2 regions of the Streptomyces sp. NPDC058470 genome follow, and region 1 is predicted to be linked to the other one. Evidence: riboswitches for the same ligand, from Rfam matches in the RefSeq annotation. Region 1 holds a riboswitch; the other holds the start of a gene.

What was found. Region 1 has a riboswitch for glycine ahead of gcvT (glycine cleavage system aminomethyltransferase GcvT). Riboswitches for the same ligand answer to the same signal wherever they lie in the genome.
Region 2: it holds a riboswitch for glycine, as region 1 does, so the genes downstream of both, gcvP (aminomethyl-transferring glycine dehydrogenase) here and gcvT (glycine cleavage system aminomethyltransferase GcvT) in region 1, are expected to answer to the same signal.

Annotation. Positions count from the first base shown of each region.
Region 1 is NZ_JBHXMF010000033.1:47,998-53,926, forward strand. Features, by position in the region: gene ACFWP7_RS23955 (enhanced serine sensitivity protein SseB C-terminal domain-containing protein) at 1-240, opposite strand, end outside; gene ACFWP7_RS23960 (enhanced serine sensitivity protein SseB) at 401-1,204, opposite strand; gene ACFWP7_RS23965 (AAA family ATPase) at 1,325-1,993, opposite strand; glycine riboswitch at 2,234-2,331, shown strand; gene gcvT (glycine cleavage system aminomethyltransferase GcvT) at 2,479-3,597, shown strand; gene gcvH (glycine cleavage system protein GcvH) at 3,773-4,150, shown strand; gene glyA (serine hydroxymethyltransferase) at 4,165-5,451, shown strand; gene ACFWP7_RS23985 (L-serine ammonia-lyase) at 5,603-5,929, shown strand, end outside.
Region 2 is NZ_JBHXMF010000051.1:52,035-57,963, reverse strand. Features, by position in the region: gene ACFWP7_RS31480 (bifunctional nuclease family protein) at 1-53, shown strand, start outside; gene ACFWP7_RS31475 (MerR family transcriptional regulator) at 271-906, shown strand; gene ACFWP7_RS31470 (DNA polymerase IV) at 985-2,355, shown strand; gene ACFWP7_RS31465 (PRC-barrel domain-containing protein) at 2,392-2,763, opposite strand; glycine riboswitch at 2,878-2,974, shown strand; gene gcvP (aminomethyl-transferring glycine dehydrogenase) at 3,158-5,929, shown strand, end outside.

The DNA of each region.
Region 1 (5,929 bases):
GCTGGCCGAGAGCTCCTGGGCGGAGGTCACACAGGGTGCGTACCCGAAGCCGTCCACCTGCATGTTTCCGTACTGTGCGTCCGGGGAGCCGGACTGGCCGTGCCAGAGCAGCATCCAGACCTGGCCTGCCGACGGGGCCGCGAGCGCGCGAAGGAGCGCCTCGTAGGCGTCGTAACGCCCGGGCGTCACCTGGCGCAGCATGTGCTCGACCTGCCCGGCCGCGGTGCCGCTGGCGCTCACCTGTACCGCCCCTTCGCGAAGTTGCCCCGGATATGAAACCAGCTTAAGCGGCGACCCTGACACCGGCGCGGGACGCTCCGCTGGAAAGCCGCATGAGAGCTGGGGACTTGCTGCCGTACCGCGACCGCGGGGCGGTCGCTCGCGCCTCTTTTGGGCGCCCTCAGTGGCCGTGCTGGTAGAAGGGCCGCACCCGCTCGCGCATCCAGTCGCCCACCGGGTCCTGGGTGATGTCCAGGAGGACGAGGTTCACGGGGCGGTCGACCGGGACCCGGCCCAGCGCACGGCCCAGCGCGTCCAGGGGGAGCGTGCGGGCCTCGCCCTCCCACAGGGAGAGTTCGACGCCGATGAACATCACGGGCGAGCCGCCCTCGATGCCGGCCAGGCAGCGGCGGGCGGTCAGCACGACGCCGGTCCCGGCGAACTCGGCGGAGGCGGCGGACAGGAAGTCCACCGGGTCGTCCTGCCAGTCGGGCTCGAAGAGCCGCACCCGGCCGCCGCTCGCGGATCCGTCCAGCGGCGTATGCCCGGCGCGGCACAGCTCGGCGACCGCGAGGGGCGGCAGCGGTACGCCGACCACACCGTCCGGGTTGACCACGATGCCGGCCTGCGGGGGCAGCCCGCGGGCGAACTCGACGGCGGGCGCGATCGTGAACGACATGTGCCCGCCGGTGACCTGGCGGAACTGCTCCTCGGAGCTGAAGACGGGGACGTACGCCTGGCCCGCGATCTCCAGCGTGGGAAGGTCGAGCGGGCCGCTGTGCGGGCCGCCGCCGTTCGGCAGCGGGACCCAGACGAAGCTGCGGCCGAGGACCTCGACGATGCGGGCACCCGACGAGGGCCCCGCGGGCACGCCGAGGGACGCCGCGAGCACCTCCTCCAGCTCGTTGCCCGGCCATCCGCCGTGCGGATGGGGGTGGGCCTGCGCCGGGAGGCCGGGGAAGTCGGGGAATTGCGGGAAGTCCATCTGTCTACCGCCTGCTGTGAACCACTGTTCCGGTGTTCGGGTGTTCCGGCTGGCTAGGTTAGTGGGCTTGTACGCAGTCTCGGCCGCTTCGGCGGTTCCCAGCCACTCCCCCCGCCCCTCTCAGCCACCGAAGTCGATCCGGCGCAGCACGTCCGCCGCGTCGCGGTCGACGAGCACCGCGGAACCGCAGCCCTCCGGCAGGTCGCCCTTCTCGACGGAGCGCAGCAGCCGGGCGACCGCGCCGCGGTGGCGGGTGAACGCGTACCGCGAGACGCCGCGGCCGCGCTCGCGCTGACCGTCGAGCGCCGTGCCCGGTGTGACGTCGAGCAGCAGCAGGTGCAGCGCGCCGCCGCGGCGGCGGGCCTCGCGCGCGAGCCAGCGGCGGACCCAGGCCTGCGTACCGCAGTCGTGTACGACGACTCCGGCGCCGGAGCGCAACGCGCGGTGCAGGCCCGTGTAGTGGGCGAGGCGGACGAGGGGGCGGTAGACCGCGTACGGGAGCCAGCGGGACATCCATCCGTCCCAGCGGTCGCGGGTGTCCTGCGAGTCGACGCGCGGGCCCGAGACGGCGCGGCGCATCAGGGTCGACTTGCCGCTGCCGGGGAGTCCGGTGACCACCACGACGTCGGAACTGCCGAAGTGCAGGCCGTGCGGGCTGTGTCCCGCGCGGTCCCTGAGGTCGCGGACGACAGCCGTCGGGAGCGGGTGGCACACCTCCCGGGCCGGGGCACCGGGCTGCTTGGGCAGCGCGAGGCCCGCCGTCGTCGCGTACGCCGTGGTCCTGTTCACCGTGACCGTCCTCCCCATGGGTCTGGAGACCCATCCCCGCCGAGTGTAAAGAGAAGGTAATGCGCGGTGCTTCCTGTTTCCGTAATCGGACTGCCACAGGCTGGTTACAGGTCGCTGCAGGACGTCACTGTAAGGCGCCGTGAGTCACTGCGGGTCGCTGTGAGGGTGCGTTCGAAGGTGCCCCTCCCGTGTCCCCGGGATGCGTGCAATGATGTGCGCGCCAACTGCATACCGGCCGCTTGAATCCGCGCGGGAGAGTCCCGGGGGCATGTCGCCCCGGGCGCCGAAGGAGCAAGTCCCTCCCTTGAATCTCTCAGGCCCCGTACCGCGCGGGCGAGGCACATCTGAAAAGCGGGCCGCCGACCAGTGGCCCCACCCAAGGTGCAAGTCATGACCACCGTTTCGCGGGGTCGTGATGAACCTCTCAGGTTCCGATGACAGATGGGGAGGAACGACCTCGCCGTCATGCCTTGGGAGCCCCACCGATGAGCAGCAACGCACCCCGTCACACCGCGCTCGATGCCCTGCATCGCTCGCTCGGCGCGACGATGACCGACTTCGCGGGCTGGGACATGCCCCTGCGCTACGGCTCCGAACGCGACGAGCACCTCGCCGTCCGTACGAAGGCCGGCCTCTTCGACCTCTCGCACATGGGAGAGATCACGGTCGGCGGGCCCCAGGCCGCCGCGCTCCTCAACCACGCACTGGTCGGCAACATCGCCTCGGTCGGTGTCGGCCGCGCCCGCTACACGATGATCTGCCGGGCGGACGGCGGCATCCTCGACGACCTGATCGTGTACCGCCTTCAGGAACACGAGTACATGGTTGTCGCCAACGCCTCCAACGCCCAGGTCGTGCTGGACGCCCTCGTGGAGCGTTCGGCGGGCTTCGACGCCGTCGTGCGGGACGACCGTGACGCGTACGCGCTGATCGCCGTTCAGGGCCCGGAGTCCCCCGGCATCCTCAGGTCCCTCACCGACGCCGACCTCGACGGCCTGAAGTACTACGCGGGTCTGCCCGGCACGGTCGCGGGCGTCCCCGCCCTCATCGCCCGCACCGGCTACACCGGCGAGGACGGCTTCGAGCTGTTCGTCTCCCCCGGCGACGCCGAGAAGGTGTGGCAGGCGCTGACCGAGGCGGGCGCCCCGTACGGGCTCATCCCGTGCGGTCTGTCCTGCCGGGACACCCTGCGCCTGGAGGCGGGCATGCCGCTGTACGGGCATGAGCTGAGCACCTCGCTCACCCCCTTCGACGCCGGCCTCGGCCGGGTCGTGAAGTTCGAGAAGGAGGGTGACTTCGTGGGGCGCGAGGCGCTCTCCGAAGCCGCCGCGGCGGCTGTCGAGAACCCGCCGCGGGTGCTCGTCGGTCTGATCGCCGAGGGCCGTCGCGTCCCTCGCGCGGGGTACGCCGTCGTCGCCGACGGCAAGGTCGTCGGCGAGGTCACCTCGGGCGCCCCGTCCCCGACGCTGGGCAAGCCGATCGCGATGGCCTACGTCGACGCCGCGCACTCCGCTCCGGGTACCGCCGGAGTCGGTGTGGACATCCGGGGCAGCCACGAGCCGTACGAGGTCGTGGCGCTGCCGTTCTACAAGCGCCAGAAGTGAGACTGGCCCACAGGCCGGGCTTCGGGCTCCACGGTCGACAGAAGCGACACCGGGGCACACATCGGACAACCAGCCCGGCCGTACCTGCCGGACGTGCCACCGGGCACACATCCGCCCAGCTCATCACCCCTCCCCCCGTCATCAGCACTCCCCCGCGTACAGGAGAATTCAGGACATGAGCAACCCCCAGCAGCTGCGCTACAGCAAGGAGCACGAGTGGCTGTCGGTCGCCGAGGACGGCGTCTCGACGGTCGGCATCACCGAGTTCGCGGCCAACGCGCTCGGCGATGTCGTCTACGCCCAGCTTCCGGAGGTCGGTGACACGGTGACCGCGGGCGAGTCCTGCGGTGAGCTGGAGTCGACCAAGTCGGTGAGTGACCTGTACGCGCCGGTCACCGGCGAGATCGTGGAGTTCAACCAGGACGTGGTGGACGACCCCGCCCTGGTCAACTCGGCCCCCTTCGACGGCGGCTGGCTGTTCAAGGTGCGCATCGCGGACGAGCCGGACGACCTGCTCTCCGCCGACGAGTACACCGCTTTCACCGCCGGCTGAGGAGTCGTAGCCCCATGTCTGAACCCAAGTCGCTTCTGAACACCTCTCTCCACGAACTCGACCCGGACGTCGCCGCCGCCGTCGACGCCGAGCTGCTCCGCCAGCAGTCCACCCTCGAGATGATCGCCTCGGAGAACTTCGCTCCGGTCGCGGTCATGGAGGCCCAGGGCTCGGTCCTGACCAACAAGTACGCCGAGGGCTACCCCGGCCGCCGCTACTACGGCGGCTGTGAGCACGTCGATGTCATCGAGCAGATCGCCATCGACCGCGTCAAGGCGCTCTTCGGTGCCGAGCACGCCAACGTGCAGCCCCACTCGGGCGCCCAGGCCAACGCGGCCGCGATGTTCGCGCTGATCAAGCCGGGCGACACGATCATGGGTCTGAACCTCGCGCACGGCGGGCACCTGACCCACGGCATGAAGATCAACTTCTCCGGCAAGCTCTACAACGTGGTCGCCTACCACGTGGACGACGCCACCGGCCAGGTCGACATGGCCGAGGTCGAGAAGCTCGCCAAGGAGTCCCAGCCGAAGCTGATCGTGGCCGGCTGGTCGGCGTACCCGCGTCAGCTCGACTTCGCCGAGTTCCGCCGGATCGCGGACGAGGTCGGCGCGTACCTGATGGTCGACATGGCGCACTTCGCCGGTCTGGTGGCGGCGGGCCTGCACCCCAACCCCGTACCGCACGCCCATGTCGTCACGACCACCACCCACAAGACGCTGGGCGGCCCGCGCGGTGGCGTGATCCTGTCCACGGCCGAGCTCGCCAAGAAGATCAACTCGGCGGTCTTCCCGGGCCAGCAGGGCGGTCCGCTGGAGCATGTGATCGCCGCCAAGGCCGTCTCCTTCAAGGTCGCCGCGACGGACGAGTTCAAGGAGCGCCAGCAGCGGACCCTTGACGGTGCGCGGATCCTGGCGGAGCGGCTGGTCCAGGACGACGTGACGTCGGCCGGTGTCTCGGTGCTCTCCGGCGGCACGGACGTGCACCTCGTCCTGGTCGACCTGCGCAACGCCGAGCTCGACGGACAGCAGGCCGAGGACCGTCTCCACGAGGTCGGCATCACGGTCAACCGCAACGCCGTCCCGAACGACCCGCGTCCGCCGATGGTGACCTCGGGTCTCCGTATCGGTACGCCGGCTCTGGCGACCCGCGGCTTCACGACCGAGGACTTCGCCGAGGTCGCGGACATCATCGCGGAAGCCCTCAAGGCGCCGTCTCCCTTCGGGGCGGCCGACGCGGACTCACTGAGGACCCGGGTGTCCGCGCTGGCGGACAAGCACCCGCTGTATCCCGGCCTGTAGAAGTTCGTACGGCTTCACGCGTTTCCTGCGTTTCGTCATCGGATTCGCCTGGAACGTACGTTTCTTCGGGGCGCCGCGCACACTGGATGACAGCTGTGGGCGGCGCCCGCCCCTTGCACCACCCCTGTTTTGCCTGCTTTGAGGAGCTCCCGTGGCCATCTCGGTCTTCGACCTGTTCTCGATCGGCATCGGCCCGTCCAGCTCCCACACGGTGGGCCCGATGCGCGCGGCACGCATGTTCGCCCGGCGCCTGCGCAACGAGGCCGTGCTGGACTCGGTGGTGTCGATACGTGCCGAGCTGTACGGCTCCCTGGGCGCGACCGGCCACGGGCACGGCACCCCCAAGGCGGTGCTGCTCGGTCTGGAGGGCGCCTCACCGCGGACGGTGGACGTGGAGGGAGCCGACGGCCGGGTCGAGGAGATCAGGTCGGCGGGCCGCCTGAAGCTGCTGGGCGAGCACGAGATCGACTTCTCCTTC
Region 2 (5,929 bases), on a different contig from region 1:
GCGAGTTCCTCGACCAGATCTCGCCCGAGGACTTCGGGACCAACAGCCAGTGAGGGCCGGGGCCCCGGAGAACTCCGGGCGGCAATTGCCAGCGGCCAGTGTGGTGTGCCGCGGCCCGCTCGGAGAGCATTCGGCTAGCCTTTCCCCGCGGTGGGGCACGGGAAACCACTCCTAGGGTGATTATCACTCGGCGTGCCGAGTGTGGCGATCGTTGACGCACCCCTGGTGACTGCCTACCGTCGAGAAGGCAGGTCAAGGACGGAGGTCGGCGTGAGAAGCAGCGGCGACGGTACGGCTGGGGGTGCTCCCGGACGCGGTCTGGGGGAGAGCGGCCCGTACCCGCTTCATGGCAACGCGGCCGATCACATTCCGCGGCGGCCGACAGCAGTGTCCGGTGAAGGCGAGGCGGTTTCCGAGGAGGTCGGCTACCGCGGTCCAACGGCGTGCGCTGCCGCGGGCATCACCTACCGGCAGTTGGACTACTGGGCGAGGACCGGACTGGTCGAGCCGAGCGTGCGGCCCGCCTACGGGTCGGGGACGCAGCGGCTGTACAGCTTCAAGGACGTGGTCGTCCTGAAGATCGTCAAGCGGTTCCTCGACACCGGGGTGTCGCTGCAGAACATCCGCACCACGGTCCAGCATCTGAGGGAGCCCGGTTTCCGGGATCTGGAGCGGATGACGCTGATGAGCGACGGCGCCACGGTCTACGAGTGCACATCCCCCGACGAGGTCCACGCGCTGCTCCAGGGCGGCCAGGGGGTCTTCGGGATCGCCGTGGGCGTGGTGTGGCGGGATGTCGAGGGTGCGCTCTCGCAGCTGCAAGGGGAGCGTGTGGACACCGGCGAGACGCTGGTGAGGAACAACCCCTCCGACGAGCTGGCACGAAGGCGCAATCGCGCGGTCTGAGGATCTGTAGAGCGGAAGAGGCTGATGGTGCCCCGGCTTGCCGGGGCATTGTCAGTGGCGTAGGGCAGCATCGGAGATGTGAGAACAGCGCCCACGATCCTGCATCTGGACATGGATGCCTTCTTCGCCTCGGCGGAGCAGGCGTCCAAGCCGAGCCTGCGCGGGAAAGCGGTCGTCGTGGGCGGGCTCGGACCACGTGGGGTCGTCTCCACGTGCTCGTACGAGGCACGGGTCTTCGGGGTGCACTCGGCGATGCCCATGGCCCAGGCACGCCGGCTCGCGCCGAACGCCGCGTATCTCGTGCCGCGCTTCGGGATCTACCGAGAGGTCAGCGAGCAGGTGATGGGGCTGCTGCAGGCCCTGTCGCCGCTGGTGGAGCCGCTGAGCCTGGACGAGGCGTTCGTCGATCTGGAGGCAGGGGAAGCGGCCTGGGACGAGGCGTCGGCGCGGCTGACCGGAGTGAAGCTGCGCGCGGACATCCGGGCCGTCACCGGGCTCACCGGATCGGTGGGGCTCGCCGCTTCCAAGATGCTCGCGAAGATCGCCTCGGAGCAGGCCAAACCCGATGGTCTGGTGCTGATAGAGCCGGGGACCGAGCGTGCGCTGCTGGGACCCATGCCGGTGCGGACGCTGCCGGGCGTCGGGCCGGCGACGGGGGACCATCTGCGGCGGGCCGGGATCACCACCGTCCAGGAGCTCGCCGAGGCGGGCGAGGACGAGCTCGTACGTCTGCTGGGGAAGTCCCACGGGCACGCGCTGTACGCGATGGCGCTGGCGCGCGACGACCGGCCCGTGGTCGCCGAGCGGGAGACCAAGTCGGTGTCCGTCGAGGACACGTACGACGTGGACATCCATGACCGGGTGCGGGTCGGTCTGGAGGTGCAGCGGCTCGCCGACCGGTGTGTGCAGCGGTTGCGTGGAGCCGGGCTGTCGGGGCGCACCATCGTGCTGAAGGTGCGGAGGTACGACTTCTCGACGCTGACCCGGTCCGAGACGCTACGGGGGCCCACGGACGACCCCGGGGTGGTGCGGGAGGCGGCCGCCCGGCTCCTTGAGTCGGTGGACACGACCGGTGGCGTACGGCTGCTCGGTGTGGGTGTCTCAGGGCTGGCCGACTACACGCAGGAGGACCTGTTCGCGCAGGCGCAGGCTGCCGCGGGGGAGCTGGCGGCGCAGGAGCACATGGAGGAGGAGGTGGCGGAGGGGGCCGTCGAGGAGCAGGTGCCGCTGACTGAGCGGCGGTGGTCCGCGGGGCACGATGTGCGGCACGCCGAGTTCGGGCACGGGTGGGTGCAGGGCAGCGGGCTCGGGCGGGTCACCGTTCGGTTCGAGACGCCGTACTCCGAGCCCGGGCGGGTACGGACGTTCCGTGCCGACGATCCGGGGCTGGAGCCGGCGGAGCCGTTGCCCTTGGTGGCGGAGACCGTCGGCCATCACCGTGAAGGTTGAGCTGCGGGCTTTGCCTAGAGGGGGTGGAGCGCGGCTTCAGGCTTCGTCCGTGCCCGCCAGGCGGCCGAAGTCGCGGTCCGGTGCGGGAGGCGGGGATGACACGTCGAGGCCGTAGTGGTGGTAGAGCTGGAGTTCCTGCTCGGGGGAGAGGTGGCGGCCGACGCCGAAGTCGGGCGCGTCCTTGATCAGCGCCCGCTCGAAGGGGATGTGCAGCGTGCCTTCGACGAGTTCGCTGGGCTCCAGGGGCACGAAGGCGTCCCTGCTGAACAGTCCCGTGCGTATGGCCGCCCACTCCGGGACCCCGGTCGCGTCGTCGAGGTAGACCTCGTCGATCGTGCCGATCTTGGCGCCATTGCGGTCGAATGCCTTGCGGCCGATCAGGTTGCGCGGATCGATGTCGGTCTGCACGTTGCCCTCCATTTGGTCGCAACTCATCCGTAAGCACTACAAAAGAGCAGATTCAGGAAGGTGGCCACTCGAAGGCTCGGGAGTTGTCCTCGCTGGTAGGCTGGCAGCGGCTGCTGACCCTGTGCGGGAGAGTCCTCAAGACACCATCGGAGGGCGCCGAAGGAGCAAATCCTCCCCGGAATCTCTCAGGCCCACGTACCGCACGGACGAGGTCACTCTGGAAAGCAGAGCGGGTGCCGACGACGGCTCCCGCTCTCACCGACGGTGAAAGTCGGGTCGCAGCGGGCGGGCGGGCCGGTGAAACTCTCAGGTTGAGATGACAGAGGGGGAGGCCGTCGGGGTACCCGTGCCGGGGTGCCCCTCGAAGGTCGCGTCAGACCAGGAGGCCTCCGCAATGACCGCCCCTCGCATTCCGCTCTCCGAACTCGAACAGGGAATCCCCTTCGAGCAGCGCCACATCGGGCCCGACACCGAAGCCCGGGCCAAGATGCTCGCGCAGGTCGGATACGGCTCGCTCGACGAGCTCACCGCCACCGCGGTGCCCGACGTGATCAAGAACGCCGAGGCGCTGGAGCTGCCGGGCGCACGCACCGAGGCCGAGGTACTGGCCGAGCTGCGCACCCTCGCGGACCGTAACCAGGTGCTCGACTCGATGATCGGGCTCGGTTACTACGGGACCTTCACTCCGCCGGTGATCCTGCGGAACGTCATGGAGAGCCCGGCCTGGTACACCGCGTACACGCCGTATCAGCCGGAGATCTCGCAGGGCCGCCTCGAAGCGCTGCTGAACTTCCAGACTGTCGTCGCCGAGCTGACCGGGCTGCCGACGTCCGGTGCCTCGCTGCTCGACGAGAGCACCGCGGCCGCCGAGGCGATGGCGCTGTCCCGGCGCATGGGGAAGAACAAGAAGGGTCTCTTCCTGGTCGACGCGGACGTGATGCCGCAGACCGTCGCGGTCATCCGGACCCGCGCCGAGCCGACCGGCGTCGAGGTCGTCCTCGCCGACCTGAGCGCGGGCATCCCCGCCGAGATCGCCGGGCGTGAGATCAACGGCGTGCTGACCCAGTACCCGGGCGCCTCCGGTGTCGTACGCGACATCAAGCCGCTCATCGAGCAGGCGCACGAGCTGGGTGCGGTCGTCACCGTCGCCGCCGACCTGCTGGCCCTGACCCTGCTGACCTCGCCGGGTGAGCTGGGCGCGGACATCGCGGTCGGTACGACGCAGCGGTTCGGGGTGCCGATGGCCTTCGGCGGTCCGCACGCCGGGTACATGGCGGTGCGCGAGAAGTTCGCGCGCAGCCTGCCGGGCCGGCTGGTGGGCGTGTCCGTCGACGCGGACGGGCACAAGGCGTACCGGCTTGCTCTGCAGACGCGGGAGCAGCACATCCGTCGTGAGAAGGCGACGAGCAACATCTGTACCGCTCAGGTGCTGCTCGCCGTGATGGCCGGCATGTACGCCGTCTACCACGGTCCTGAGGGACTGAAGACGATCGCGCGGCGGACGCACCGGTACGCGACGATCCTCGCCGACGGGCTGAAGGCGGGCGGAGTCGAGGTCGTCCACGGTGCCTACTTCGACACGTTGACCGTGCGCGTCCCGGGCCGGGCCGCCGAGATACTGGCCGGCGCGCGCGACCAGGGGGTCAACCTGCGCCTCGTGGACGCCGACCGGGTGTCGATCTCGTGCGACGAGACCACCACACGCAGGCAACTCGCCGCCGTGTGGACCGCGTTCGGCGTCGAGGGCGATGTCGAGGCGCTGGACTCGACCGCCGAGGACACTCTTCCGACCGCGCTGCTGCGCACCGACGAGTACCTCACGCACCCGGTGTTCCACCAGTACCGCTCCGAGACGGCGATGCTGCGCTACCTGCGCAGGCTCTCCGACCGTGACTACGCGCTCGACCGCGGCATGATCCCGCTGGGCTCCTGCACAATGAAGCTCAACGCGACGACCGAGATGGAACCGGTCACCTGGCCCGAGTTCGGGCAGTTGCACCCCTTCGCGCCCGCCGAGCAGGCGCAGGGCTACCTCACGCTCATCCATGAGCTGGAGGAGCGGCTCGCCGAGGTCACCGGGTACGACAAGGTGTCGCTGCAGCCCAACGCCGGTTCGCAGGGTGAGCTCGCCGGGCTGCTCGCCGTACGGGGATACCACCGCGGGAACGGTGACGAGCAGCGCACCGTGTGCCTGATCCCGTCCTCCGCGCACGGCACGAATGCGGCGAGCGCCGTGATGGCCGGCATGAAGGTCGTCGTCGTGAAGACGGCGGACGACGGCGAGATCGACGTCGAGGATCTGCGTGCCAAGATCGAGCAGCACCGCGACGAACTGTCCGTGCTGATGATCACGTACCCCTCGACGCATGGCGTCTTCGAGGAGCACGTCGCCGACATCTGTGCCCAGGTCCACGAGGCGGGCGGCCAGGTGTATGTGGACGGCGCCAACCTCAACGCCCTGGTGGGGCTTGCCAAGCCGGGGCACTTCGGCGGTGACGTCTCGCACCTCAACCTGCACAAGACCTTCTGCATCCCGCACGGCGGCGGCGGTCCGGGCGTCGGTCCGGTCGGGGTGCGCGCGCACCTGGCGCCGTACCTGCCCAACCACCCCTTGCAGCCGGCGGCCGGGCCCGAGACCGGCGTCGGCCCGATCTCGGCCGCTCCGTGGGGTTCCGCGGGCATCCTGCCGATCTCGTGGGCGTACGTCCGGCTCATGGGCGGCGAGGGGCTGAAGCGGGCCACGCAGGTGGCCGTGCTCTCCGCGAACTACATCGCGAAGCGCCTGGAGCCGCACTACCCGGTGCTCTACACCGGTCCCGGCGGGCTCGTCGCGCACGAGTGCATCATCGACCTGCGACCGTTGACCAAGGCGACCGGTGTGAGTGTCGACGACATCGCCAAGCGCCTGATCGACTACGGGTTCCACGCGCCGACGATGTCGTTCCCGGTGGCCGGCACGCTGATGATCGAGCCGACCGAGTCCGAGGACCTGGTCGAGCTCGACCGCTTCTGCGAGGCGATGATCGCCATCCGTGCGGAGGTCGAGAAGGTCGGCTCGGGTGAGTGGGCGGCGGACGACAACCCGCTGCGCAACGCTCCGCACACCGCCGCCTCGCTCGGCGGGCAGTGGGAGCACGGTTACAGCCGTGAGGAGGCCGTCTTCCCG